Regions from separate parts of the Labrys sp. F242 genome, predicted to be linked through region 1. Evidence: predicted binding sites of a transcription regulator. Region 1 holds the regulator's gene; the other holds the start of a gene.
The links. Region 1 encodes PhoB, which activates phosphate uptake and scavenging genes when phosphate is short. Its sites were predicted from a motif close to TGTCATNNANCTGTCAT; they were not measured.

Region 1 (14,808 bases):
CGCCGGTATCAATGGCTCCTGCGCTTGTAGACGCCGTCTATCACGCTGCCCCCGCCACCGCAGATGGCTGCCGCATCGGCGCCGCGAATCGTGATCGCGCCGTTGTCGACGGAGAAGGCGAGGCCGAGGCCGGGCTTGGCCACATCGCCCTCCTCGTCGAGATCAGCCACGATGTTGACGCGGGTAACCTTGCCCTCGAAGGCCCGGCCGGTGATCGTGCCTTCGGCGATGAAGCCGCAGTCGGCAACCGTCGCCGCGCCGTTTGGAACGCCGCCGATGGCGGCGCTCACCCGCCAATGCTCGCTGGTTCGCTTGACCACGAGCGTGGCTTCGCCATTGTCCCGACGGACATAGGTGCCAGCTGCGACATCCTGAACGCTCATGGCCGCCGTCGCAGTGGCAAAAGCCGTCGCGGCAATCGCGAATCCGGCTGCGGCGAAAATGATCTTCCTCATCAATTCATCCTTGCTATGAAATATCTCGGGGCTTTTTCGCATGGCCGATGCCTCCCTCGTTCGGCCACCATCACGGCATAGCGCGACAGACGCGGCAGCGCCTTGCGGAACACGTCCGGTGGTACGGCGACGAAGCCGGCGGTCGGCGCGCCCAAAGATAGGCGACCCAACCTACCGTCAAACGTCCGCGGCCGCCTGAAAGCAGCGAGACCCGCGCGCGGATGAGGTCGATCCTGTGTTTCAAGGGCTGACTTTCAATAATTTCGGCACAAATGCCTGTCGAAAGTGCATTGCTGCGATTCACAAATCATGGCGCACACCGTCATAATGCGATAGAGCGCTAAAGCGTTTTACGATTTGTGGGAGTCACCAGGAATCGCAAAGACGCTCGAGCCAATCCATTGGATTGGCTCGGAAACTAGGGCAAAAGGGCGTTTTCGCTAAAACGCGCTTTGCTTTGGTATTCAAAGCGCGAAAGCATACCGGGTTTCCTGCCGCGCACGCCGAGCGCCTGAACAGATTCTTCCTGATCGAACCACAGGCTCGCTCAGGAGGAATCTGCGGGATTTCAAACGCTTCCGCCTTCTGGGGAATCTCATGTCCGGCAGTCGAAAAATTCTGATCGTCGACGATGATAACGAGCTGCGCCAGGCCCTGGCCGAGCAATTGGCGCTCTATGACGAGTTCGAGATCGAGCAGGCCGAATCCGCAAGCCGCGCGGTTCAGATCGCCAAGTCGGACCATCTCGATCTCGTGATCATGGATGTCGGTCTGCCGGATATGGACGGGCGCGAAGCCGTCAAGCTTCTGCGCAAGAACGGGTTCAAATCGCCGATCATCATGCTCACCGGCCATGATTCCGACGCCGACACCATTCTCGGCCTCGAGGCCGGGGCGAACGACTATGTGGTCAAGCCCTTCCGCTTCGCCGTGCTGCTCGCCCGCGTGCGCGCCCATCTGCGCCAGCATGAGACGAGCGAGGACGCCGTCTTCAACATCGGCCCCTTCACTTTCAAGCCAGCCTCCAAATTGCTTTTGACCGAGAAGGGCTCCAAGGTGCGGCTGACCGAGAAGGAAACCTCGATCCTGCGCTATCTCTATCGCTCCGGTCAGAAGGCGGTGCAGCGCGACGTGCTGCTGCAGGAGGTCTGGGGCTACAATTCGGGCGTGACCACCCATACGCTCGAAACCCACATCTACCGCCTGCGGCAGAAGATCGAGAAGGATCCGTCCAACGCGGCCCTGCTGGTCACCGAAGGCGGCGGCTACAAGCTGGTGCCCTAGAGGCTGTTATGGACCATGGATGGGGTTTTAACGTGAGCGATTTTGGTCGAGGAGAAGGAGTTCGAGGACGCAAACCTTGCAGTTTGCTACGAAGAAGGACGTACTCGTCGAGCAAAATCGCCACGCCCCTGCGGGGTGAGGTCAAGACTGGCCATCTGCAGCGTCGCTTCGCTTGCCAAGACGAAAGTCTTGGCAGCGCTCGCTCCTCCCATCTAGCCAGTCTTGACCTCACCAAAACCCCATCCATGGTCCATAACAGCCTCTAGGGCCTCTCTTCTCGAACCCAGGGCCGCAGATGGCGCTCGAAGACGATATGGTATTGCTGGAAAGAGTGGCGCTGTTCCGCGCCATGGACCGCGATGCCTTGCGCCTGCTCGCCTTCTCGTCCGAAACCAGGCGGCTGCGCGCCGGCGACACGCTGTTCCGCAAGGACGACATTTCCGAATATGGCTTCGTCGTCGTCTCGGGTGCGATCACCCTGATCGACGATGATGTCGCTAGCGCCATCGTCGGACCTGGTACCCTGATCGGCGAAATGGCCCTGCTGTCGGAAACGCGCCGCCCCACCACCGCGATCGCCCGCGAGGCCAGCGTGGTGCTGCGCGTGTCGCGTCAGATGTTCCGGCGTACGCTGGAGGAATATCCGGCTACGGCGGCCCGCATCGCCGACGAGCTTCGTCACCGCGTGCAGGAAATGTCGACCGAACTGGCCGGCGTGAAGGAACGCCTGCGCCGCATCGGCTCCGATCCGAACGACCACGAAGGCTGATTCGCTCGCCTTTCGTTCAGGCGCTGTTCGCTTTCTTAAGACGTTGTCTCTCATCGAGCCCAGTTGTTCCGCTTTGGAACAGAGGTCTGTGCCGTTCAGATACGGTTCAGCTCACCCTTGCTAATTTTCGTCATCACAAGTGTCTGAAGCAAAGCGTGTTTTGAAAAAACGCGTCTTTGCTTGAGCTTCCTTTGTCGATGCGTCTTTGTGGTTCTGCTGAAGCGCAAAACGTTCAAGGAGAGTGCGGGATGAGAACACCCATTGGGTTGATCTTCGCGGCTTGCTTTGCCGCGATCGGCTTCTTCGCTACGGTCCAGACTTCGTCAGCCATGCCTGTTGCGCCGGCCGGCCAGACCAACGCCGGCGGTCTGGCGCAGGATATTCGCTGGGGTTGCCCGCGGGGCTGGGCTCCCAATCGCTGGGGACGCTGCGTGCGTCATCGCCCCTATTGGCGACCCCGCCATTATTATCGCCCCTATTACCGTCCCTATTACAGGCGCCATTATTATCGGCCCCATTACCGCCACTACTATCGCCCCCGCTACTACCACCATCGCGGCTGGGGCGGGGGACATCGCCGCTGGCATCGCTGGTAGCAGCCACTTCGTCGCCCAGGGGTGACATGATTTGGGCGACATGATTTGCGGGCCGGTCCCAGGACCGGCCCGTTCTGCTGTCGAACCAAGTCGGTGATTCGGGCGCCCTTTGTTCCAGGCGCGTACCAAGCCTTAAGCCGCACCCTGAAAAGCCGGCCAGGGTGGTCCATTCCGGGAATTAACCCTTGCCTGCCGGGAGTAGGGGCCAGCAACACTTTCCTCATGGGCGAAGAGAGATGAACAGAGGGCCGGATCGCTCGATCGGCAGGATAGTCGGTGATTCGCTCTCGCTTCGTTCAGACGCCGTTCCAAGCGTTAATGGCCTGTCGGAAGGCCCCGAAAGCCCGTTCCAGAATGGGAAACGAGCCGGCGTGTCGCTGCTGTCGGGAGCGGATGCGGTGTTAACCCTGTTCAGGCAAGGGGCTCCCGTCGCGCCAACCTTCCTGACATCAGCCGAACAGAGCAGGAATTCAGCCGGGGCAGCGATTCGGGCGCTTTTCGTTCCAATCCCGTTCGGGGGGTTAAATTTCGGCCGCCCGCGCCCATATTTGCGTTTCATGGCGAGACAGAATGGCGTGTGTCTGGTACCAGAATGCAGGAAATGCCCGCAAAGGTCGTATTTCCTTGACGTCGCGGGGCAATGGGTGTCCGGCAAATCCTGAATCGGGGGCTTCGGCTTCCCCAAAAGCGATTTGACGAAATCGCGCCGAATCGCAAAGACGCATCGAAACAAGGAATTAGAGCCAGGAAGCGTTATCGCCAAAACGCGCTTTGCTCTGTGAAATGACACCCGAAAGACCGCCGACTTGATGCTGCCTCCCATCCTGCCCCCATCCGTGCGCGCACGCGGCGTTACAGCGGTGCTGGGGCCGACCAATACCGGCAAGACCTATCTGGCCATCGAGCGCCTGCTTGGCCATGGCGCTGGCATTATCGGCCTGCCGCTGCGCCTCTTGGCGCGCGAGGTCTACAACAAGCTGGTGGAGCGGGTCGGAGCCGAGTTCGTGGCGCTGGTCACCGGCGAGGAAAAGATCAAGCCCGACAAGGCCCGCTACTGGGTGGCGACGGCGGAAGCCATGCCGCGCGATCTGGAAGTGCCGTTCGTGGCGCTCGACGAGATCCAGATCGCCGCCGATCTCGAACGCGGGCATGTCTTCACCGACAGGCTGCTCAACCGCCGCGGCACGCATGAGACGCTGCTGCTCGGCTCGGCGACGATGAGGCCGATCATCGAGAGACTGATTCCGGGCGTCAACGTCGTCACTCGGCCGCGCCTGTCCCATCTCCTGTTCGCCGGTGACCGCAAGCTGACGCGTCTGCCACGGCGAACCGCCATTGTCGCCTTCTCGGCCGACGAGGTCTATGCCATCGCCGAACTGATCCGCCGCCAGCGCGGCGGCGCCGCCGTGGTGCTGGGAGCGCTGTCGCCGCGCACCCGCAATGCGCAGGTGGCGATGTATCAAAATGGCGATGTCGATTTCCTGGTGGCCACCGATGCCATCGGCATGGGGCTCAATCTCGATGTCGACCATGTCGCCTTTGCCGGTGACCGCAAATTCGACGGCTATCAGTTCCGCCGCCTGACGCCTGCCGAGTTCGGGCAGATCGCCGGCCGTGCCGGGCGCCATGTTCGCGACGGCACCTTCGGCTCGACCGGACGCTGCGATCCTTTCGAGCCCGAACTCGTGGAGGCCATCGAAGGCCACAGCTTCGACAGCGTGAAAGTGCTGCAGTGGCGCAATCCGGCCTTGAATTTCACCTCGGTGGAGGCGCTCCAGGCCTCGCTGTCGGCCACGCCGGAGGAGCAGGGCCTGACCCGGGCTCCCGACGCCGACGACATCCGGGCCCTCTCCATCCTCGCCCGCGATGAGGAGGTGAGGCGCCTCGCCAAGGGAGGGCAGGCCGTGGCGCGCCTGTGGGAAGTGGCCGGGCTGCCGGACTATCGCAAGATTTCCCCTCATTCTCACGCCGACATCATCACGAATCTCTATGGATTTTTGATGCGTGAGGGTAAGGTCCCCGACGACTGGTTCGCCCGTCAGGTCGCCATGTCGGATCGGACCGACGGCGATATCGATACGCTCTCAACGCGTATCGCCCATATCCGAACCTGGACTTTTGCGGCAAATCGGCTTGACTGGCTGAAAGACCCCGCTCATTGGCAAGGTGTCACACGCAGTGTGGAGGACAAGCTCTCCGACGCATTGCATGAACGGCTTGCCCAACGCTTTGTCGACCGTCGCACCAGCGTGCTGATGCGGCGCCTTAGAGAAAACGCTATGCTTGAGACTGAAATTACCAAGACCGGCGATGTGATTGTCGAAGGGCAGCATGTCGGAACGCTGCAGGGTTTCCAGTTTGCACCCGATCCGAGTGCCGGTGACGGTGAGAGCGGCCGTGCCTTGCGAGCCGCGGCAGCCAAGGCTCTGGCTGGCGAGATCGAGACGCGCAGCCAGAAATTCGCGCAGGCGCCCGATACCGAATTCGCCCTGGCGGCGGATGGCACCGTGCGCTGGATCGGCGAGCCCGTAGCCAAGCTCCTCGGTGGGGAAAGGCCGCTCGCCCCGCGCATCCGCCTGCTGGCGGACGAGCAATTGACGGGCCCCGCGCGCGATTCCGTGCAGACGCGGCTCGACATCTGGATCGGCAACCATATTACCCGCCTGCTCGGGCCGCTGCTGCTGCTGGACAAGGCCGAAGATCTGCAGGGCCTGGCCAAGGGAATCGCCTTCCAGCTCGTCGAGGCGCTGGGCGTGCTCGACCGCTCCAAAGTGGCCGAGGACCTCAAGCAGCTCGACCAGAACCAGCGTGCTTCGCTGCGCAAGCATGGCGTGCGCTTCGGCGCCTATCACATCTATCTGCCGATGCTGATGAAACCGGCGCCCCGCGCGCTCGCGGCGCAGCTCTGGGCTCTCACCCATGGTGGCCTCGACCAGAAGGGGCTCGACGAGATCCCGCATCTGGCGGCATCCGGCCGGACCTCGATGCCGGCCGACAAGAGCATCGACAAGGGACTTTATCGCCTTGTCGGCTATCGCGTCTGCGGTGAGCGGGCGGTGCGGGTCGACATTCTCGAACGCCTTGCCGATCTCATTCGCCCGGCGATTGCCTATCGTCCAGGCACCACGGTAGGCCAGCCGCCGGCCGGCGCTGCCGATGGCGACAGCTTCATTGCGACCGTGCAGATGACCTCGCTGGTCGGCTGCTCGGGCGAAGACTTCGCCTCGATCCTGCGGGGCCTGGGCTATCGCTCCGAAAAGCGCAAGGGGCCGGCGATCACCCACGAGATCAGGCTGCCTGCGCCGACCGAGCCTGCAGCCCCTGTCGAGGCTGCCGCCTCTGACGCGGCGAATGGGGCGGAGGCGGCCGAATCAAGCCAGGAGGCCACGCCGAGCCCGGCCGAGATCGATGCCATGGAGGCGATCGGCTCGCCGCAACATGAGCACAGCTTCGAGGAAGTCGCCGAGGCTGCCGGGGAGACGGCGAACGAAACGCCGGTCGAGGCGATGCCCGGCATCGAGGCGCCAGCGGAGGAAGCCCAGGGGGAGGACATTCAGGCTGAGGAGACTCAGGCCGAGGAAGTCCAAGTCGAAGAAGCTCAAGTCGAGGCAACTCAAGTCGACGAAGCGCCGGCAGACGAAGCTGTGGCTCCGGAGACGCCCGCGGAAGCGAGCGAAAGCGCCGAGATTGCCACCGGTGAAGCTGCAGCCACCGTCGAAGCCTCCTCCGAGGCACCTGCCTCCGAGACGCCTACCGTCGCGGCAGGCGTGGAGGAAGTGCCGGAGATCGAGGTCTGGCGTCCGGCGCGCTTCGAGCGTCATCAGCGCCCGCATCATCAAGGCCGCCCCCAGCACGGCAACCGCCAGCCGGGCGGGGAGCGCAAGCCGGAGGCCGGCGGCGGCTTCCGCCGCGGCCGCCCCGCGCCCGTGGACGGAGCGGCGCCGGCCGCGCCGGCTGAGGGGGCGGAGGCCCGGCAAGGCGAACGGCCAAATCGCTTCGAACGGCCGCGTCGCGATGATCGCGGCAATGGCCGGCCGCGCGAAGAAAACCGGCCCGGAGATCGCAAGCCGGCCGGAGAAGGAGGGCGCCGCCAGGGCGATGCCCGTCCCGATCGTGGCTCTCGTCCCGATCGCGGCCCGCGTCCCGATCGCCAGGATCGGGGTGGTGAGCGTCCGCGCAACTGGTCGAGCGACTCCAAGCCGCAGGGACGCGAGTCCAATCGCGCCCCGGATCCGAACTCGCCCTTCGCCAAGCTCCTTGCCTTGAAGGAGCAGATGCAGGGCGGCAAGTCGGACAAGAGCTGATCCCAAGAATCGGATTCAAGGAACCGGATTCGAGGAACCTGACCTATGGACCAGGCCGGCAGCCAGGATCGTCTTCGGATCGATAAATGGCTCTGGCATGCGCGTGTCGTGAAGACACGCTCTCTGGCAGCAAAATTGGTGGCGGACGGTCATGTCCGCCTCAACGGCACCCGAATTGATACGCCTGCCAAGGCGGTCAAGCCCGAGGATGTTCTGACCATCGCGCTGGAGCGTACCGTCAGGGTCTATCGCATTCTCGCGCTCGGTGAGCGCCGGGGGCCTGCCAGTGAGGCCCAGGGGCTATACGAGGATCTCTCTCCCGAACCGCCGGGCAGGCCCAAGACCTTGCCTGAGATGAGCTGAGATCCTTCTTTGCGATCACGGGCGTCCTCGCCTGCATCTTTCTTTCCACATGCGCCTTGGTTTCGAGCCCCTCCTTCGTTGGGGTAGACCTTCCGATTCGATCGATAATCCCTATATTCGTGATAGACAGGATAGACTTCTGTCACGCGGAGCAATCAGGGCGATGCTGACGAACAAGGGCAAATATGGTCTCAAGGCGCTGGCGCATCTGGCCGGCCTGCCGGCCGGCGAGACGGCGCAAAGCCAGGAAATCGCCGAGGCAAACCGCATTCCCAAGAAGTTTCTCGATGCGATCCTGGGTGAGTTGCGCGTGGCCGGCATCGTGCGCTCCAAGAAAGGCAAGGGCGGTGGCTATATGCTGGCCCGCGAGGCCAGCCAGATCAGCGTCGGCAATGCCATCCGGGTCCTCGACGGTCCGCTCGCGCCGATCGCCTGCGCCAGCCACACCGCTTATCAGCCTTGCCTCGACTGCCCGGATGTTCCAGGTTGCACCGTACGCCTTTTGATGCGGCGTGTGCGAGACCTTTCTTCCGACCTGCTCGACAACATGTCGGTGGAAGAGATGCGTCGGGCAGGTGGCGGGGAACAGGAACTGACCTATTCGATTTGAGTTCCCTGCGGCCCTGGAGGCCGAGCCGGCACGCTTTCGTGCCGGTCAGGTCCATATTTTGTCATGATCATGGAGAGCATTTATGGAAAAACGTGCGATTGGGCGGTCTGATCTTTCGGTTGCTCCGTTGGGCCTGGGCGGCAATGTCTTCGGCTGGAGCGCGGATGAGAAAGCCTCCTTCGCTGTCCTCGATGCTTTCGTTGGGGGCGGCTTCAACCTGATCGACACGGCGGATGTCTATTCGGCCTGGGTTCCCGGCAATCAGGGCGGTGAGTCTGAAGCCATCATCGGCAAATGGATGAAGGCCCGCGGCAATCGCGCCGACATCGTGCTCACCACCAAGGTCGGCTCGGAAATGGGGCCCGGCAAGAAGGGCCTGTCGCGCGACTATATCCTCAAGGCGGCCGAGGATTCCCTGCGGCGCCTGCAAACCGATTACATCGACCTCTACCTCTCCCATTGGGAGGATCCGGAGGTGGATCTGGAAGAAACGCTCTCCGCCTATGACGAGTTGATCAAGGCCGGCAAGGTGCGCGTGATCGGCAATTCCAATCATAGCGCCAACACCATGTTCAAGGCGCTGGCTATCAGCACCAAGGAGATGTGGCCGCGTTTCGAGAATCTGCAGACGCACTACAATCTCTATGACCGCGCCGGCTATGAGAACGAGCTCGAGGCGTTCTGTCTCAAGAACGAGATCGGCGTGACCAGCTATTTCTCGCTGGCGAGGGGGTTCCTCTCCGGCAAATATCGCAGTGAGGCCGATTTCGCCAAGAGCAACGCGCGTGGCGGCGAGATGGCCAATTATCTCAACGAGCGGGGCCTGCGCATCCTGGCCGCTCTCGATGCGGTAGCCGAGGCCAAGAGCGCCACACCGGCCCAGGTCGCCATTGCCTGGCTTATCGCAAGGCCCGGCATCGTCGCTCCGATCGCCAGCGCCACCAGCGTCGAGCAACTTGGGGACCTGATCAAGGCGACCGAACTCAATCTGGGTTCGGGCGAGATCGAGCAACTCACCAAGGCGAGCGCATAATTTTCGTCCTGCTGTCGAAAGTGAACGGGATGGCGCGTCATTGTCATGCCGGCGCATCATGCGCCGGCGGAGACAGGAGAGACCCATGCAGTTCGCGATTCTGATCTACAGCAACGAGGAAGCCATGCTGAAGGTGGACCCCGCCAATAAGCAGGCTGTGCTGGCCGCCTATCAGGCCTATACGGAGGCCCTCAGATCGGCCGGTGCTCTCGGCCCGTGGAGCCGTCTGCGCCCCACGTCTGCGGCGACGACCGTGCGCCTCGCCGACGGCAAGACCCAGGTGCTCAACGGCCCCTTCGCCGACACCAGGGAACAACTCGGCGGTTTCTACATCATCGATGTGCCGGACCTGGATGCCGCGATCGGCTGGGCTGCGCGTTGCCCGAGTGCAGCCATCGGTACCATCGAGGTCCGGCCGGTGTGGGACCCCAAGGATTATTGAACCAAGCGAGCCGATCCGGTGCCTTCCGCCCCCGCCGTCGAACTTGCCGAAATCGTCGCGCGACGCAGCTATGGCAGGCTCGTCGCCCTTCTCGCGGCACGTTCGGGCGACATTGCGGGGGCGGAGGACGCCCTGGCCGACGCCTTTGCGGCGGCTTTGGAACATTGGCCGGCGGGCAGTGTGCCCGCCAATCCCGAAGCCTGGCTCCTGACCGCGGCCCGGCGCCGGCAGATCGACGCGGCCCGCCGCGCCAAGCTGCGCGGCGAAAAGGCGGACGAGGTCATCCGCCATGTCGAGGCCCTCGCCTCCGAGCAGGCCGAACAGCCTGTCATTCCCGATGAGCGCCTGCGCCTGATGTTCGCTTGTGCTCATCCCTCGCTCGATGCCGCCGTGCGCGCGCCCTTGATCCTGCAGACGATATTGGGGTTCGACGCCGGCGCGATCGCCAGCGCCTTCCTGGTTTCACCTGCGGCGATGAGCCAGAGATTGGTGCGGGCCAAGCTCAAGATCAAGCAGGCCGCCATCCCCTTCCGGATCCCGGAACCCGACGAGTTGCCCGGTCGTCTCGAAGCGGTACTGGAGGCCGTCTATGCCGTCTATGCCGAGGGCTGGGCCGATCCCGAAGGGGCGCAGGCCCGCGAGCGCAATCTGTCGGTGGAAGGCATCTGGCTCGGCCGGTTGCTGGTCTCGCTCCTGCCCGGCGAGCCGGAAGTGCTCGGCCTGCTGGCCCTGATGCTGCATGCCGAGGCGAGGCGGGCTGCACGCCGTAGCCCGGTCGGCGACTATATCCCGTTGGAACAGCAGGATACCACGCTTTGGGATGCCGCCCTGATCGAGGAGGCTGAGGCTTTGCTCGCCAGGGCCGGGCAGGCGCGACAGATCGGTCGCTATCAGCTCGAAGCCGCGCTGCAATCGGCCCATGCCAATAGGCGCATCTGCGCGACGACGGACTGGGCCGCGATCGTCACGCTGTATGAGGCCTTGGTACTACTGACCGCGTCCCCCGTCGCTGCCATCAACAGAGCCGTGGCGCTCGCCCGTCTTGCGGGACCGCAAGCCGGATTGGCCGGGCTCGACGAGGTCGCCAGCGACAGGCGGATCGCCGATTACCAGCCTTATTGGGCTGCACGCGCGGACTTGCTGGCCCGCGCCGCAAGGCAGGAGGAGGCCCGCAACGCCTATTCGCGGGCGATCGGGCTGGAGAGTGATCCCGTCATCCGCCGTTATCTGCAAGGGCGCCTGGCGGCTCTGGGCTGATATCGGCGCCTGCAGAAGCTATTGGGGATAGCGGCCATTGAAGGGCGGGGCCTCGATCCACCATTGCGGTGTATAGGCGCGCTTGATCGGGCAACGGATCAATGTGTCTTCATCGAGCCACAGCTGCCGCTCGGGGGCGGGGGTCATCACGATGGTTTCCGCCGTGCCGGAGCGGCCGCTTCGCAGGGCCTGGTCCTGCGCCGGCGAGCTGCCGCATCGAAGCTGCAGCGTCGCCTGGAACTTGGCGCTGGAAGGCTCCTCGCCATCGGCCTCGATGACCGCGCAATATTTGCCGTAGAGCTGGATGGCAGGACCGGCTGCCCGTAGAAGCTGCACGGAAACCCGGTTGCCTGGCGTCGCCCCCTGCTTGTCGCAGCCATCGTCCTGCAAGGCATAGATGCCGTCGGCATAGTTGCCCGCCTTCTGGGCATAGGACGTGCGCGTGGCGGGCGCGCGTCCGGCCTGCCTGACGGACAAGACGGTCCTGATCTGCATGCTGCCATCGGGTGCGACCTCCACCATGGCCTCGACCTCGCATCGCGAGCCTTCCTTGCAGATACCGGCGACCTGCTCCTGCATGTCGCTGTCGGCTGCGATGAAGCAATCCTTGCCGATATAGGAGCCCGCCAAGCCGGAGCCGGTACCGAACTCGCCCGAACACAAGGTTTTCTTGAGCTTGGCCGCTGCGGCATCGCTGGGAAGCAGCGCCAACGAACTGGCAGTCAAAAGCGACGCGACGAGCAAGGAACGGATCATGGCAACCCCGGCATTTTCTTTGGCAAGTCGTCTTATCGCAAGCCTCTGAAATCGCCTAGATCGGGCGAGTACCGGGTACGTGATGCGACAAGGCCGGCGGTGAGCCGCCGGCCTTGGTGTCGGGCGATGAAATATCCGTCCTAGGCCTGCTTGGCGAAGGTCTCGTCGAAGGAATAGCCGGCGCCGCGAACCGTGCGGATAGGGTCGATCTCGCGCGTGCGGTTCATCGCCTTGCGCAGTCGCCCGACATGCACGTCGACCGTGCGCTCGTCGATGTAGACGTCGCGGCCCCAGACGCTGTCGAGCAATTGCTCGCGTGCGAACACGCGTCCCGGCGCCTGCATCAGGAATTCGAGCAGGCGGAATTCGGTCGGGCCGAGGCGGATCTCGCGATTGCCGCGATGAACGCGCTTGGTCTCGCGGTCGAGGGAAATGTCACCGGCCTTGAGCAGGGAGGCGACGTGATCGGGCTTGGCCCGACGCAGCAGAGCGCGGACGCGGGCCGAGAGTTCCGGCACGGAGAAGGGCTTGACGACATAATCGTCGGCGCCGGTGGCCAGACCCCGCACACGCTCGGTTTCCTCGCCACGCGCCGTGAGCATGATCACGGGCAGGCGCTCGGTTTCCGGCCGCATGCGGATGCGCCGGCACAATTCGATACCCGACAACCCCGGCAGCATCCAGTCCAGCAATACCAGATCCGGCACGCTTTCGCGCAGGCGGATCTCGGCATCGTCACCGCGCGCCACACTGTCGACCTCATAGCCTTCGGCTTCGAGATTGTAGCGCAGCAGCAGGGTCAATGCTTCTTCGTCCTCGACGATCAGAACCTTGGGAGGCATGGCCTATCCCTTGTTACTTAGCCGGCACAGGAAGGTCGACGAGATCGGTGCTGTTGTCCGCCTTGGGCCGCTCGCCGGCCGGCGATTCACCGGTCACCAGGTAATGCACCGTCTCGGCGATGTTGGTGGCATGGTCGCCGATGCGCTCGATGTTCTTGGCGCAGAACAGCAGATGGGTGCAGAAGCCGATATTGCGCGGATCTTCCATCATGTAGGTCAGCAATTCGCGGAACAGCGAGGTGTACATCGCATCGATCTCGCCGTCCGAACTCCAGACCGAGAGCGCTTCTTCAACATTGCGCTGGGCGAAGGCGTCGAGGACCTGCTTGAGCTGCTCGAGCACCAGGTCAGCCATATGGTCGAAACCGCCGAAGAGCTGGGCCGGCTGCGCATGGCTGTGGATGGCGACCACGCGCTTGGCGACGTTCTTGCCGAGGTCGCCGATGCGTTCGAGATCGTTGGCCACCCGCAGGGCCGAGACGATTTCGCGCAGGTCGAGTGCCAGTGGCTGGCGCTTGGCGATGACCAGGATAGCCCGGTCCTCGACCTGGCGCTGGAGCTTGTCGATCGCCAGATCGAGCTCGATCACGGCCTTGGCGCGCTGGGTGTCGCGCTTGAGCAGGGCTTCGACGCTGTCGGCTACGCTCTTCTCTGCATAGCCACCCATTTCGGCGATCATGTTGCGCAATTCGCGCAATTCCTGATCGAAGGATGTAACGATGTGGTCGGACATGCCGCCTCCAAATGAATTCGACGCTGGCCGAGGGATCAGCCGAAGCGGCCGGTGATGTAATCCTGTGTACGGCTGTCGTTCGGGGTGGTGAACATCTTGTTGGTCTGGCCGACCTCGATGAGGTCACCCAGATAGAAGAAGGCCGTCACATCCGCGCAACGCGCCGCCTGCTGCATATTGTGCGTGACGATGACGATGGTGAAGTCCCGCTTCAATTCGTCGATCAGTTCCTCGATCTTGGCGGTCGAGATCGGATCGAGCGCGGAGGTCGGCTCGTCCAGCAGCACGACTTCGGGCTTCACCGCGATGGTGCGGGCGATGCACAGGCGCTGCTGCTGGCCACCGGACATGCCGAGCGCAGAGGCGTGCAGGCGGTCCTTGACCTCGTTCCACAGGGCGGCCTTGGTCAGGCACCATTCGACGCGTTGATCCATTTCCGCCTTGGAGATCGACTCATGCAGGCGCACGCCGAAGGCGATGTTGTCATAGATCGACATCGGGAAGGGCGTGGGCTTCTGGAACACCATGCCGATGCGGGCGCGCAGCACTGCCGGATCGATCTCCTTGCCGATGACGTTCTGACCATCGAGCAGCACGCGGCCCTTGGCAGTCTGGCCCGGATAGAGGTCGTACATGCGGTTGAGCACGCGCAGCAGGGTGGACTTGCCGCAGCCGGAAGGGCCGATCATGGCCGTGACCTGCCGGTCGATCATGTCGAGATTGATGCCCTTGAGCGCATGCTTCTCGCCATAGAAGAAGTCGAGATTCTCGACCTTGAGCTTCACGGCGGCAGCTGGATTGGCGATGGGGCGTTCGGCAACCGCGATGGAGGCTTGTGGAGTAGCGGACATGGGATCACTCATTTCTTGGGAGCGAGCACGAAGCGGGTCAGAATATTGAGCGCCAACACGCCGGCGGTGATGAGGAGGGCGCCGCTCCAGGCCACCGAGACGGCCTTGGGGTCGGGATAAGGCGCGAGCTGGTAGATGGCGGCCGGCAAGCTGGCAAAGGCATTGCCGAGGTTGAGCGACCAGTTGGAATTGCCGAAGGCTGTCAGCAGCAGGGGTGCGGTCTCGCCGGCGGCGCGGGCCAGGGCCAGCAGGATGCCGGTGACGATACCGGTGCGGGCCGAGCGCCAGGTCACGGAGGTGATGACCTTCCACATCGGCGACCCCAGCGCGAAGGCGGCTTCGCGCAGGCTGATCGGCACCAGGGCCAGCATGTCCTCGGTGGTGCGCACGACCACCGGCAGGATGATGATGGCGAGGGCGACCACGCCGGCCCAGCCGGAGAAGCCGCCCGTCGTCACCACGATCATCTGGTAGACGAACAGGCCGATCAGGATGGACGGCGCCGAAAGCAGG
Region 2 (14,808 bases), on a different contig from region 1:
GCCTGCGCCTGCCGCGATGGCGGTCGCCGGTGGAGTTCGTCACGCTGCTGCCGCTGGTCATTCCGGCAATCATCATCGTGTTCGGCTATATCCGCATGTTCAACTCGTCGTCCTGGCTGCCTTTGACCGATAGCGAATGGACCACGGACCTCCTGCTTACCTTCGGCTATGTCGTGCTGGCGCTGCCCTATATGTACCGTTCCGTCGATGCAGGCCTGCGCGCTATCGACGTCAAGACGTTGACAGAGGCGGCCCAGAGCCTGGGTGCCAGCGGTTTCACCATCCTGTGGCAAGTCATCCTGCCGAACATTCGCTCGGGCGTGCTCAGCGGCTCCTTCATCGCTTTCGCTATCGTCATCGGCGAATTCACCTTTGCCAGCCTGCTCAACCGGCCGGTCTTCGGTACTTATCTGCAATTGATCGGCGCGAACCGGGCCTATGAGCCCTCGGCGCTCGCCATCGTTGCCTTCATCATCACCTGGGCCTGCATGGGCCTGTTGCAATTGGTCGGACGCTCGCGCGGCGCCCGGCCGGCACGCTGAAACTGCTACTGGAGGTCAAGATGTCCTTTCTCGAGATCACCGGGCTGCAGAAGAGCTTCGGCGCCAACCAGGTGGTGAAGCGTTTCGATCTGTCGGTCCAGAAGGGGGAATTCATCACCCTGCTCGGTCCCTCCGGCTGCGGCAAGACCACGGTCCTGCGCATGGTCGCCGGTTTCGAGTCGCCATCCGCCGGCTCGATCCGCATGGACGGCAAGGAAATCACTGGCCTGGCGCCCAACCAGCGCAATGTCGGCATGGTGTTCCAGGCCTACGCCCTGTTTCCCAACATGACCGTGGTCGAGAATATTGGCTTCGGCCTGAAGATCGCCAAGAAATCCCAGTCCGAGATCGACGCCCGCGTCAAGCAGATGCTGGAGATGATCAAGCTGCCGCAGATCGCTGATCGCTATCCCTTCCAACTCTCCGGTGGCCAGCAGCAGCGCGTGGCCCTGGCGCGCGCGATTGCGGTGCGCCCGAAGATCCTGCTGCTGGACGAGCCGCTCTCGGCGCTGGATGCCAAGATCCGTGTGTCCCTGCGTGACGAGATCCGGGTGCTGCAGCAGGAACTCGGCATCACCACCTTGTTCGTCACGCATGATCAGGAAGAGGCGTTGTCGATGTCCGACCGCGTCGTGGTGATGAGCGCCGGGCAGATGGAACAGGTCGGCACGCCCTTCGAGATCTACAATTTCCCCAAGACGCGCTTTGTCTCCTCTTTCGTCGGCACGCTGAATTTCCTCACGGGCAAGGTCGTCGATGCCGCTGCCGGGCGCTTCTCGGTCGATGGGCAGGAGGTGATCACCAGCCGTGGCCTGCAGGGTGCCAGCAATGGTGAGACGCGCACGCTGGCCTTGCGCCCCGAAGCCGTGGTGCTGGGCACCGGCGGCGAGGGGCGCAATAGCCTCACCGGTCGCATCGAGCTCGTCAGCTTCCTCGGCTCGATCGTGCGCATCCGAGTGCGCTTCGACGAGAACGTGGTCTCGCTCGACACCTTCAACAATCCGGGTGCCCCGCCCCCGCAGATGGGCGAGGACGTGACGGTGTCCTTCGGCCGCGGTGATCTGCAATTGCTGGAAGAGGTCGAGAAGGTCGCGGCCTGAGGGCTGCATCCTTCTCTCCTTGCGGGAGAAGGATGCAGCCCTCATTCCTTGAGCGGCCCGTTCCTCAAACGTGAAAGATCGAAGTCCCGGATATCCCTGAGCAGGTCGACCAGCGCCTGGGCGCCGAATTCGGCCGAGAGTTCGCCATGTTCCGGCGTTGCTTTCCCAGCATCGCCCGCCGCGCCCTCGGGGCGGATGTCCTGGGCCATCCAGCCGAAGCCGCCGGGACGGCCGGTGCGCAGATATTTGAAGGTCTGCTCCATTTCGTAGGTGACCGGACGGAAGTCCTTGGCCTTGTCCATGCGCACGAGGTCGGGCTGGAAGGCGAGCATCAAGGCTGTCTCGATCTCGCCGGCATGGATGCCCAGGCGCGTCTCGTCATCCGAAAAGGCGCCCTTGGGGTAGCCGAACATGTGCCAGGAGGTGAAGGCGACCAGCATGCCGTGGCGCACGCGCAATTCGCGGGCCACGATATCCATCGCCGCCATGTTGCCGCCGTGGGAATTGACGATCAAGAGCTTGCGGATACCGGCCCGGTGCACGCTTTCGCCGATCTCGACCCAGGCCCGGATTACAGTTTCGGCCGAAAGGCTGAGGGTGCCTGGGAATTCCAGATGTTCGTTGGATTTGCCGATGGTCTGGATCGGCAGGAAGGTCGCGGGAATGTCGGCGGGAATCAGCGGGATGGCGCGGTCGAGATAGCCCTGCATGATCATGCTGTCCACGCCAACCGGCAGATGGGGCCCGTGCTGTTCCACGGCGGCGATCGGCAAGACGGCGATCCAATCGGCGGTTTCGCCGGTGCGGAAATCCTCCGTCGTCATCTCGAACCATTGGCGGCGGGGCAGGGAAGCGGAGGCGGGCATGATCGATTCCAGGAAAAGGGATGCCCGAACCATACAGCCGCGGGGCGCCATTACAACGCCCCGCTGCATTCTCGGTCCGGCCAGCCAGTGCCTGCTACCAGACTTGCTGGCCGCGATAGGGGCCGGGCGGACGGGGTCTACGATAACGCTGGCCGGAATTGGGTGAAGTCGGATTGTTGGAGGGCGTTACCACCGGGCCCGGCGGCGGGTAGCGAGGCGGCCTCTGGACCACGGGGCCATCATTCCAGACAGGTGGGCGGCGGCGGGCCGGTGGGCTGTAGATCGGTGGCTCGTCGACATAGTCCGGCGCAGGATAAATCCGCCGCCTGCTGCGCGGGGCTTCCGGCGCATCGACCCGGCGCAGGTCGCGCCGTTTGGCATAGCGGGGCGGAGGTGGGCTCCAGGACTTGAAGCGGGGGGCTGCCGGCGTCGGCAAGGCGATGGGCGTGACGGCCGGCGCTGCTGGCGGCGGCGCGCAGGCAGCAGCAAGGCTGTCACCGACGGTCAGCGAGGCGGCCGAGGCGGCGGTATTGAGCCAGAGCAGCCATTCGCCGAGAAACTCGGCCGGCCAGGGCGCAACCGGGCCGGTGTCGTAGTCGATGACGGTTGCAGGCGGCGGCAGCACGAACACGGCAATGCCGCGCACGATCTTGATGCGTGTCACCGGGGCCGAGCCGACGAAGGTGCCGACTGGCACCGCCGAAGCTTCACCCTCACAGCGATTGCCGAGCTTGGCCGTCTCGATGAAGGTCCATTGCCTGTCCACGTTGAAATTGGCCAGGCTGATTTCCTGCTGGTCGGTTGCGGGCGGTGTCGGTGCCCATCCGGTCCAGTCGCCGCCGCCGCGCCAGATTACCCAGGCGGGGCTCCATTGCGTGCCGGGTATCCAGACCCAGCCATTGCTGCCGTCCGAGGCCCAGCGGCCGTAATGATGGATGATCTTGCCCCAGACGGTGGGGTCGTCATAGGTCCAGCCGAAATTGCGGTCATAGACCCAGCGGCAGGCCGGATAGGGGTGCCAGCCAGCAGGCACCACCGAAGGCTTCCAGACCTCGCCATAGCGTTCGGAATAGATGTATTGGCCGTAGCCCGACAGCACGGTCTTGAATTCTTCGAGGCTGGGAGCCTGCGCCTGGATGGCGGCGACGGGCGCGGCCCGCGCCCGGTCCGCGAATGTGGCTGCAGTAGGCAGGATGGCACAGGCCAGCAGGAAGGAAGAAACGAGGCCAATCCCCAGATGGCGTGTCGTGCCGGCCATAGCAAACCCCTCCATGGGTTATTGCTTCGATCACAGCCGATGATGAACCTGTTTGGGGGAGCCGTCCGTATCAATTGGCACAAGGTGGCCACAAAATGAAACCGCCGGTACCGGATTTTGCTCCGGTCCGGCGGTCAGAATGCACCAGCTTCGACTGGTTCAGTGCAACCTCTCGGTGCTCTTCAATCTTGCAATTTCGTCTTTCAGAAGGAGTTTCTTGCGCTTCAGCTCTGCGATTTTGAGGTCATCCGAGGAGGGATGAGCCAGTGCGATGGTGAGTTCTGTTTCGAGAGCGTGATGTTTGCGCTCCAGTTCGACCAAATGCGACTGCACAGGCATTAACGGCTCCTTGTGTCACAGTTCCGACATTCAACGTTCTCACGAAACGGTACGCATGTCGAAGGAAAATCGTGGATTCTCGCCGTGAATCGATTGTGCAAAGCAACAATAAATTTAGTCAGAACAATAGCTTACCGCACGGTAATGCAGTGTGGAAGAGCCAAAAAGAATGCTGGATCAAAGGCCTAGGAAGGGCTTGTGAAAGTTGTCCGGCAAGCTTTGCCAAACGGGTGTAAATAGATGGCGATATCTTGCCGCAGCGCTTGCGGGCGAGAAATCGGCTCGGCATAGTTCGGCACCGTGCCCGAAGGGGCATGGGGCGGCAGGACGGTCCAAATACCGAGGCTGCCATTCGGAATGGAAGGGTATGGGCTTGTCAAATCCACTCACCGAGGAGGAGGAAGCCGCGATGATTGCGGAGCTGGGGCAGTTGCGCCAGGAACACCGCGATCTCGACTCCGCGATTGCCGCTTTGGAACAGGTGGGAACTCCCGACCGTCTGCAGCTTCAACGCCTGAAGAAGCGCAAGCTCCATCTCAAGGACCGCATGTCCCTGCTGGAGGACCTGCTGACGCCGGATATCATCGCCTGACGCTTTTGCGTCACCGGCATTGCATGGGGCGCGGGTCACGATAGGGCGTGCGCGCGAACCGGGCCGTCAGACGGCCTTGCCGCTGGCGATCTCGGCCAGCACCCAGTCCCGGAATGCCTTGATCATCGGCTTGTCCGCCTTTGTCCGCGGTGCCACCAAATGATAGGCGAATTCCGGCGCGATCTTCAGCGACAGGTCGAAGGGGCGCACCAGCCGGCCCGCCGCCAGATCGTCGCCGACCAGGCTGGTGTTGCCGAGCGCCACACCCTGGCCGTCGACGGCCGCCTGCAGGGTCATGATCGACTGGCTGAAATGCAGGCCGCGTATCGGGTCGGGTTTGTCGGCCTTGGCGGCCATCAGCCACATGCGCCAATCCGGCCACATCGAATCCTGGCTGTGCCAGTCGAGATGGATCAGGGTGAAATATTGCAGGTCGTTGGGCTCTCGCAGCGGAATGGGTCCATGCAGAAGCTGCGGACTGCAGATCGGAAAGACGTCCTCGACGAACAGGCGGTCCGAGCGCAGGCCGGCATAGGCGCCACGGCCGAAGCGGATGGCGACGTCGACTTCCTGGCGGCTGAAATCGGCGAGCGTATCGGAAATATCGATGCGCATGTCGATGTCGGGAAACTGCTGGCGGAAGCGCGGCAGGCGCGGCACCAGCCATTTGGCCGCGAAGGATGAGCCGGAAGAGACGGTGAAGCTCTTGCGCTGGGTGGTGTTGGCGGCCCTGTGCAAGGCTTCGTCGATGGTGCGCAGGGCGCCGCCGGTCGCTTCGAGCAGTTCCTCGCCTGCATGGGTGAGCTTCATGCTGCGGCTGGTGCGAAAGAACAGCCGGGTGCCGAGGCGGTCCTCGAAAGCGCGGATCTGGCTGCTGACGGCGGCGGGGGTCACGTCGAGCTCGATCGCGGCCTTGGCAAAGCTCAGATGACGAGCGGCGACGGCAAAGGTCCACAATGCACCGAGGCCAGCTCCCGATCTGCTCATGCCCTACCTGTGATCATCAAGTTTTTGTTGATGGTGAAGAAAGGTTTGCTCCATTGATAATCTAGCATAAAGCATTGAAAATAGGAAACATATCGCAAGAGCGTATTTACTTTTTGTTGAGGGTACGAGTATGTCGAGCGTCGAATTCCACGAAGATGAATGGGGCCGGCATTGGAGCTATGCCCCGGCTCTGCACGGGACGCAGGTGCGCCTGCACTACTCGATCGCCGCCATTCTGGTCGAGGGGGCCACATCCTTCGTCGAAGCGATCTCCGCCGGCCTGGCACAGCTCAGGGGGCAGGATCAGACAGTCGCGATGGGGCATCAGCGCGACGTTTATGGCGATGACGATGTCCCGCCGATCCGCTATGCCCGCTATGAGGGCGTGCGCGACGAGTTCGGTCGCCAGCTTCCATAAAGGTGATGTTCCTGGATTCTATCGGATGACAAAAAGGGCGCGATCACCGATCGCGCCCTTTCTTGTTGCCGGTATTAGGTCGCAACGGGTCCGGGAAAGCACGGCTGGAGCCGGCTGCCAACCTCCACAAGCAAAAGGGCTTTTCCGCGCTGGCGAAAGAGCCCTTTCAAGTGGTGGATCTGAGCTGGCCGCCTGGGGCTCAGTCGTCCTTCTGCTTGATACCCTTGAGCTTGGCGAACACGTTGGCGACGTCCAGTTCGTCCTCCTCTTCCGCCTGGCGCGGCGTGTTGCCAAGGGAGGCGAAGGGATTGTCTTGCCTATGGCCGCGATCAGCCGTCGGTCCGGTGGTGATTTCCGCGGGCAGCAGCGTGGCGCTCTCGGGCTCGGGCGGCCGATCCTTGGAGGCGCGGGCGACTTCGAAATCGAGATCGATCTGGGTGCAGAGACCGAGCATGACCGGATCGGCCGGGGCCAGCTGCGCGGTGTTCCAATGGGTGCGATCGCGAATGGCGGCGATCGTCGTCTTGGTGGTGCCGACCAGACGCATGATCTGGGCGTCCTTGAGTTCGGGATGGTTCTTCACCAGCCAGAGAATGGCGTTGGGGCGATCCTGGCGCCGCGAGACCGGCGTATAGCGCGGGCCCTTCTTGACCTTGGCGATGGCGATCTTGACCTTCGGCTCGGCCAGCCGGAGGCGGTGATGGGAATCGCGCTCGCCGCGGGCGATCTCCTCGCGGGTGAGCTGGTTGGCGATCACAGGATCCTGGCCCTTGATGCCGGCCGCAACCTCGCCATCGGCAATGCCCTTGACCTCCAGCGGATGCAGTTTGCAGAACTCGGCGATCTGGTCGAAGGTGAGGGCAGTGTTCTCAACCAGCCAGACGGCGGTGGCCTTCGGCATCAGCGGGGCGGTCGACATTGGCATCTCCTCGGAAAGCATGAGCCCGCTGCCGCCTCGCTCCAGCCTCCTGGAACGAAGCCCGACGCGAGCTGATTGTCGGGATTCATACCTCATATAGTCGTCGTTCGCCCGAAAGGGAAGCCTGTTGCACCGCTTTCCCGCCAGGATTGTCGACAGGGAGCCATCCTGGCTATGGTGATCCCCTCGGTGCGGGCAGGTGGGAGCGGACGGGATGGCAGGGCGGAGCCCAAGCAAATTCCTCCTGATTGTGCCATGGGCACGATCAGGAGGAATTTGCAGGATATCAAACATTGGCAGAGTTTTCTGGCGGGCCGCATCCGCGGGCCGCACCGGAAAACTCTGCTTAGACGGGATCGGACGCCGCCGGGTGATGGAAGCGATGGTGGGGCTTGTGGTTGCCGGTGTCCCGGCCGCGGCGGTGGGCGCTCCCGAGAGCTTTCGCGAGGAAGTGGTCAGCCTGCTCCGCCGGCACCGGCCCGCTTTGAAATTCACTCTGCCCGGCGATGACCCCGAGAGCGTGCATGTCAAGGTCGGCGAAGATACCAAGCAGGTCTATCTCGGCAATCTGCAGCGCCAGCTCGGCACGGCGCGGGGGGCGGACCGGGAGAGCCAAATCCTTACTTTCTTCGATGGTATCCTGGCCGTCCGGCCCGCCGATGACGACGAGCGCAGGCATTGGCAGGATGCGCGTGCAAAACTGCGCCTGCAGATCGTGCCTATCGAATATCGCCAGCAGGCCAAGGAGCTGATCTCGCGCGATCTGACGGCCACGGTGGTGATCGCCTATGCGCTCGATCAGGGTGAGCGCTATTCCCTCGTTACGACGGATGATCTGAAGACATGGGGCGTCAATGCCGACGCCGTTCACGAAGCAGCCTTGTCGGGGTTGGAGGCCGCCTCCGGCGCGCTGGCGATCGGGGCCAAGAAATCGGCGAGAGGCCAGGGCGCCTCCGCGACCATTCTGACCCAGGATGGCTATGATGCCGCCCGCCTGCTGCTGCCCTCGATCCGGCAAAGGCTGCTGAAGGCGCTGGGGAGCGACCTTGTGATCGCCGGCATTCCCAATCGGGATTTCCTGGTGGCCTGGACGCCCGACTTTTCGGCAAGGGCTGATTTTGCCGCGAAAGTGAGCGAAGATTCCAAGTCGCGCTCACATCCGCTCACGGACGAGCTTTTTGTGCTCGATGCCAATGGGTTTAGAATGGCGACGACGGCGGAACTCGCCGAGCAGCGCCGTATTTGATGTGAGGAGACGAAATGGCGATTTTCGACGAAGAGCCGCGAAAGGTGCCGGTGGCACATCAGATCGGGCAGGACCTCTCGACCTTGTCGCTGCATGAGCTCGACGAGCGCATCGCGGCCCTGAAACAGGAGATGGTGCGCCTGGAGGAAGCCAAGGCCCGCAAGGCAGCCTCGCTTTCGGCAGCGAGTGCCTTCTTCAAGACTTGAGCCTGTAAGCCAAACCCGCCGTTCAGGCGGGGTGACGCAGGAGGCCGTTCAGCAAGGCATGAAAGGCCTTCACCGCCTGCTTGGACGCCGCCTGTGGATCGGCCGCATTGGCGATCCATTGCGAGGCATGCCAGGTGGCGCCATTGACCAGCCGGGCTGCGGCCTCCGGGTCGACATCGGCAAGAACACCGTCCCGCTTCAGCGCGGCCAATGTGGCACTCATCGAGGCGATGCAGCCATCCTGGCTCGGCCATTGTGAGGGATCGCCGAGGAAGGCCGGGCCGTCGCGAAACAGGATACGCTGGATTTCGGGCTCCAACGCCATCTCGATATAGGCCGAGCATTCGGCGACGAAACCCTGCCAGGGATCTTCAGCCTGGGCCGAAACGGCGGCGAGCCGCTTGGACATCTCGGCGTCGAGTTCCGTGATCACCGCCGCGAGCAGGCCCTTCTTGTCGCCGAAATGGTGATAGAGAGCGCCGCGCGTCAGGCCGGCAGCCGCCGTGAAATCATCCATCGACGCTTCCGCATAGCCGACCGTGCCGAAGGCGGCGCGTGCCGCGGCCACCAGCTTGGTGCGGGTCTCGGCGATCATTTGTGCTCGCGGTTTGCGGGCCATGTCCTCTCCTTTGCATACACCGCGTATATTAGTTGACATACGAGACGTATGCAACTATGTCGAATACATACGTTGCGTATGTCAGCGCATCCTTTTCCCTTGGAGTGCCCGATGTCCAATCCCTACAGCCTGATCTTCCGAGCGCCGGGGGCAAAGGCCTTCGCGGCTGCCGGTTTCCTGGCGCGCCTGCCACTTGCGATGGTGACCATGGGTATCGTTGCCATGATCTCGCAGACCCACGGCGAATATTGGCTGGCCGGCGCCGTCTCGGCGACCTTCGCCCTCGGCAATGCCTTCATGTCTCCGCAGATCTCCCGCCTGGTGGACCGCCACGGCCAGAGCCGAGTCCTCATTCCCGCGACGAGTCTGTCGGTTGTCGCCTTCTCGGTTCTGCTCCTGGCCGCGCATTTCCATTGGCCGGCATGGATCTTGTTCGTTGCGGCCCTGTTCGCGACCACCATGCCCAGCATGCCTGCGATGGTCAGGGCACGCTGGTCGGAGCTCTATCGCGATACGCCGCAATTGCACACTGCTTTCGCCTTCGAATCGGTGGCCGACGAAGTCGTTTACATGGCTGGATCCATCCTTTCGGTCGGGCTGAGCGTGGCGTGGTTCCCTGAGGCCGGTCCGCTGGTTTCGACCGTGTTCCTTGCCGTCGGCACGGCGCTTTTCGTGATGCAAAAGTCCACCGAACCGCCCGGCCGCTTCACCGGCCCCAGTGCTTCCTCGGCCATCCGCTTGCCCTCGGTGCGCATCCTGACTTTCGTCCTGATCGCCATCGGCACCATCTTCGGAACGGCAGAGGTCACGGTGATCGCCTTTACCAAACAATTGGGGCAGGCGACGGCAGCCAGCTTTGTCCTCGCTGGCTACGCCGCCGGCTCCCTCATTGTCGGCCTGGTGTTCGGGGCGTTGAAGCTGAAGACGCCGCTCGAGCGTCAATTCGTCATTGCCATTGCGGTAGCCGCGGCCACAACTGTGCCGCTGCTGTTCGTTTCCAATGTGGTGATGCTGGCGCTGTTGCTGTTCTTGTCGGGTGTATCGATCTCGCCGACACTGATCACCGCCATGGGTCTGGTCGAGCGGCATGTGCCGGCGGCCAAGCTCACCGAGGGGATCACCTGGGCGATGACCGGCATCGGCATCGGCATGGCGGTCGGCTCCTTCGCCTCGGGCTGGGTTATTGATCGCTTTGGTGCTGCCGACGGCTTCTGGATCTCTTTTGCGGCCGGTATCGTCGCGCTCACGGCTGCGCTGCTGGGTTCGTGCAGGCTGACGCCGGTAGCGAAGGAGGACGGGCTATGCGCGGCGGCCGCCTGACTAAAGCATTTTCCAAAGAAGTTGATAGATTTCTTGATTAAGAAAAATACGTCAAAACAAAGAGTTAGAGAAAAATGCGACTCGGATAAGGCACGCTTTGCTCTCGAACCGGCGGGCGTTAACCGAATATCAAGAATTCCGCGATAACCTCACGCCATTCCAGCTCGCTGGATGTTCGAGTGGCTCCTGTTCACTCTGTTTGACGCCTCCCTGTTTCGACTTGGACAAGCCGCGATCATCCGTATCGCGGCTTCTTTTTGTGTGTGGGGGGCGGATCTTCGGATCCGCCTGGAGGCGCGAGGCTCGATGGAAGAGCAGGGCGGGTCTGAAGACCTGCCTCCCACGACCAGGACAGCCCAAAAACAAAAGCGGACCCGAAGGCCCGCTCTCATCGTCCCAGCCATGTCTGCTAGAGCAAAACGCGTTCAAGCATGAACGCTTATTTACTCTAACTCTTTGTTTCCAAGCCAATCCAAAGGATTAGCTTGAGCGTCTTTGCGATTCTTGCCAATTCCGTCAAATCGCAAATCGCTCTAGGCTCAGCGCTTGAAGCTGATGCCGGCAAAGCGCTGGTTGAACTTCGACACGCGGCCGGCGCGGTCGAGGAGCTGCTGCGAACCGCCGGTCCAGGCCGGATGGGTCTTGGGGTCGATGTCGAGCTGAAGGGTGTCGCCTTCCTTGCCCCAGGTCGAATGGGTGTGGAACTCGGTGCCGTCGACGAAGACAACCTTGATCTTGTGATAGTCGGGATGAATGTCGGACTTCATGGGGTCAAATCCTGCTCTGTGCCGGAGCGCTACCCCGGTCGGACAAGTCAAATTCGAATGAGTGGGCGGCTCGATAGCGCAATTTCGGTCCGGATACAAGCACCGCTCCCGCATTTCTCACATGCGGGAAACGTCATCTCGCCGGGGCTACAGCAATGTTCCCCGCAGAATGACCAGGGCGACGGTGAAATAGATGACGAGGCCGGTGACGTCGACCAGCGTCGCGACCAGGGGCGCAGAAGCGCTGGCGGGGTCGAAGCCTACCTTCTTGAGAATGAAGGGTAGCATGGAGCCGGTCAGCGAGCCGAAGGTGACGATCGCCGTGAGGGCGCAGCCGATGGTCAGGGCCAGCAGGGCCCAATGCGGCCCGTAGTCGTAGAAGCCGGCCTTCTGCCAGACCACGATGCGCACGATGCCGATCAGGCCGAGGATTGCGCCAAGCACGATGCCGGTCGGCAGTTCGCGCAGGGCGACCCGCCACCAGTCCTTTAGCTTCACCTCGCTCAGCGCCAGCGCGCGGATGAGCAGGGAGGTTGCCTGGGAGCCGGAATTGCCGCCCGAGGACATGATCAGCGGGATGAACAGGGTGAGCACCACTGCCTTTTCGAGTTCGCCCTCGAAGAATTGCATGGCGCTCGCCGTGAGCATCTCGCCCAGCAACAGCACTGACAGCCAGCCCGCGCGCTTCTTGATCATCGACCAGAAACCGATCTGGTCATAGGGATCGTCGAGGGCCTCCATGCCACCGAACTTCTGGGCGTCCTCGGTGCCCTCGGCCACGATCGCGTCGATGATGTCGTCGAAGGTGCAGATGCCGATGACATGCATGCTGTCGTCGACCACCGGCACCGCCAGGAGGTCGTATTTGGCGATCAGGCGTGCCACTTCCTCACGGTCGGCCGTTGGCGCGACGGTGATCGGCTTGTCGAAGCGGGCGGCCGTCAGCACCGAGGCCTTGGGATCGGCGGTGATCAGGCGGCGCAGCGCCACGGCCTTGAGCAATTGGCGGGTCTTGGGATCGAGGACATAGACCGAATAGATCGTCTCGCGCGTGCGCTCGACCCGGCGGATGTGGTCGAGAGTCTGCTCCACCGTCCAGGACGAGGGCACGGACACGAATTCGGTGGTCATCAGCGCGCCGGCGGTGTCCTCGGGATAGGACAGCAGCCTGTCGAGCGAAGCGCGGGTCTCAGGATCGAGCCGATTGAGCAGATCGGTGCGCGGCGGATCGTCCATGTAGCGGAAGACATCCGCCACACGGTCCGAGGACATGCCGGCCATCAGCTTGAGCGCCCGTTCGGCGGGCAGGGCCTCGATCAGTGCCGCAGGATCGTCCAGGCCTGGCTGGTCGAGCACCTCGATGGCCCGCTCGTCGGGCAGGTGCACGAGGACATGCGCCTGTTCCTCGATCTCCTGCTCGTTGAGCAGCTCGACGATGTCGGCTACGTGCTCGAGGCCGAGGCAAACCTCGAGGATGTCGCGGTCAGCAACGTCAACGGTCTTTTCAGCCAGGTCTTCCATGGCTCTTCCTTCCTCTCGGCCGTTGCCGGCCGGAAGGACGAGCCCGCAAGCGGTCAGTCCTTACAAGCCGTCAACGGCGCGAACATTCGACTGCTACTGTCGCTTGGCATGATCTCGTTGATCTCGTGGGGTCCGGCCAGGGACGCTTCCTTTGGAATAAATCCAAAGGCCGGAACAATCGCGACTTGCGCCTCTCCGCCGTCGCAGTCAAGCGCTTTTTTGCACTGCGCGATAATATGGAGAGCGCGGCAAACTGAAGCGGTTTGGGCCCGTGCGATTGCAGCAGCGCCCACAGCGGGGCATTGTCCCGCGCGCTCGAAAGGAAGAATACTACGTGGCCACGGAAACTGACCCGAAAACCCGAGAAAATACCGCGGAATCCGCCAGGAACAGCCGGACCTTGCGCCCGCTGATGGCGCTGGCACCCTATGCCCTGGCTTATCGTGGCCGCATCCTGCTGGCTTTCCTGGCTCTGACGCTGGCGGCGGCGGCGACGCTGGTGGTGCCGATCGCCATGCGCCGCATGATCGATCACGGCTTCTCGGCCGATCATGCCGTCGCCATCAATTCCTACTTCCTGGCCATGACCGGCGTGGTGCTGATTCTCGCTTTGGCCAGTGCCTGCCGCTATTATCTGGTGATGACGCTGGGCGAACGGGTGGTCGCCGACGTGCGCACCGCCGTGTTTGCCCACTTGACCGACCTTTCACCGGTGTTCTTCGATACGGCCAAGACCGGCGAGGTGCTCTCTCGCCTCACCGCCGACACGACCCAGATCAAAGCTGCGTTCGGTTCGTCCGCCTCGGTGGCCCTACGCAATCTTTTCCTGTTCGCCGGCGCTGCGGTGATGATGGTGTGGACCAGCCCCAAACTCTCGGCGCTGGTGCTGATCGCCATTCCCATCATCGTGCTGCCGCTGGTTGCCTTCGGCCGGTCCGTGCGCACCCGCTCGCGCAAGGCGCAGGACACCCTGGCCGATGCTTCCGCCTATGCCGGGGAGATCATCGGTGCCATGCGGGCGGTGCAGGCCTTCACGGCCGAGCGCCTCGCCATAGGGCGCTTTTCGGGCGAAGTGGAGAATGCCTACCAGGCCGCTGCGATTTCGACCCGCTCGCGCTCGGTGTTGACGGCAATCGCCCTCTTCCTGGTATTCGCCTCGGTGGTCGGCGTGCTCTGGCTCGGCGCTCATGATGTGGTGGCGGGTGTGATGACCCCGGGCACCCTGTCGCAATTCGTGCTCTATGCCGTGTTCGGTGCCGGTGCCCTTTCGGAGCTTGGTCAGGTCTGGGCGGAGATCGTGCAGGCGGCCGGTGCCGCCGAGCGTCTGGGCGAACTTCTTGGCGAAAGGCCGGCGATATCGGCGCCGGCCCGGCCGCTGGCCCTTCCCGAGCCGGCGCGCGGTGCCGTGGCCTTCGAGGGCGTGACCTTCGCCTATCCCACCCAGCCGGACAGGCCGGTGCTGCACGATATCGATCTTGCGGTGAAGGCGGGCGAGACGGTCGCCATCGTCGGGCCGTCCGGAGCCGGCAAGAGCACGCTGTTCCAGCTCCTGCTGCGCTATTACGACCCCCAGTTCGGCCTGATAACGCTGGACGGCGTGATGCTGCCGCAGGCCGATCCCAAGCGCGTGCGCCAGCGCATCGCGGTGGTGGCCCAGGATCCGGTGGTCTTCGCGGCGACCGCCCGCGACAATATCCGTTTCGGCCGTCCTGACGCCAGTGACGCCGAGGTCGAGGAAGCAGCTCGCCTGGCCGCGGCCGACGGCTTCATCCGAGCCATGCCACAGGGTTACGACACGCCGATCGGCGAGCGCGGCGTGACGCTGTCGGGTGGCCAGCGCCAGCGCATTGCCATCGCCCGTGCCATCCTCAAGGATGCCCCCGTGCTGCTGCTCGACGAGGCGACCTCGGCGCTGGATTCGGAAAGCGAAAAGGCGGTGCAGGCGGCGCTCGACGGCCTGATGACCCAACGCACCACCCTGGTGATCGCCCATCGCCTGGCCACGGTGCAGGCTGCCGATCGCATCATCGTGCTCGATGACGGACGCATCGTCGAAGAGGGCACACATGAGGCCCTGGTGGCGCGCGGTGGCCTCTATGCCCGGCTGG

Region 2: the regulator PhoB is predicted to act here: its motif matches at 4,119-4,135, upstream of ACZYTC_RS27915 (YdcH family protein).

Annotation. Positions count from the first base shown of each region.
Region 1 is NZ_JBVASG010000001.1:19,270-34,077, forward strand. It holds gene ACZYTC_RS00085 (hypothetical protein) at 9-455, opposite strand; gene ACZYTC_RS00090 (response regulator transcription factor) at 1,053-1,739, shown strand; gene ACZYTC_RS00095 (cyclic nucleotide-binding domain-containing protein) at 2,035-2,508, shown strand; gene ACZYTC_RS00100 (hypothetical protein) at 2,757-3,104, shown strand; gene ACZYTC_RS00105 (helicase-related protein) at 3,914-7,408, shown strand; gene ACZYTC_RS00110 (RNA-binding S4 domain-containing protein) at 7,454-7,771, shown strand; gene ACZYTC_RS00115 (RrF2 family transcriptional regulator) at 7,935-8,381, shown strand; gene ACZYTC_RS00120 (aldo/keto reductase) at 8,464-9,414, shown strand; gene ACZYTC_RS00125 (YciI family protein) at 9,500-9,856, shown strand; gene ACZYTC_RS00130 (RNA polymerase sigma factor) at 9,875-11,113, shown strand; gene ACZYTC_RS00135 (hypothetical protein) at 11,132-11,869, opposite strand; gene phoB (phosphate regulon transcriptional regulator PhoB) at 12,010-12,711, opposite strand; gene phoU (phosphate signaling complex protein PhoU) at 12,725-13,444, opposite strand; gene pstB (phosphate ABC transporter ATP-binding protein PstB) at 13,480-14,307, opposite strand; gene pstA (phosphate ABC transporter permease PstA) at 14,304-14,808, opposite strand, start outside.
Region 2 is NZ_JBVASG010000005.1:321,964-336,771, forward strand. It holds gene ACZYTC_RS27895 (ABC transporter permease) at 1-542, shown strand, start outside; gene ACZYTC_RS27900 (ABC transporter ATP-binding protein) at 563-1,642, shown strand; gene ACZYTC_RS27905 (creatininase family protein) at 1,684-2,508, opposite strand; gene ACZYTC_RS27910 (DUF6600 domain-containing protein) at 2,603-3,766, opposite strand; gene ACZYTC_RS27915 (YdcH family protein) at 3,926-4,105, opposite strand; gene ACZYTC_RS27920 (YdcH family protein) at 4,473-4,697, shown strand; gene gcvA (transcriptional regulator GcvA) at 4,764-5,684, opposite strand; gene ACZYTC_RS27930 (hypothetical protein) at 5,815-6,102, shown strand; gene ACZYTC_RS27935 (DUF1013 domain-containing protein) at 6,302-7,021, opposite strand; gene ACZYTC_RS27940 (DUF1444 family protein) at 7,404-8,267, shown strand; gene ACZYTC_RS27945 (DUF1192 domain-containing protein) at 8,282-8,473, shown strand; gene ACZYTC_RS27950 (TetR/AcrR family transcriptional regulator) at 8,496-9,092, opposite strand; gene ACZYTC_RS27955 (MFS transporter) at 9,204-10,412, shown strand; gene rpmE (50S ribosomal protein L31) at 10,952-11,179, opposite strand; gene mgtE (magnesium transporter) at 11,327-12,700, opposite strand; gene ACZYTC_RS27970 (ABC transporter transmembrane domain-containing protein) at 13,035-14,808, shown strand, end outside.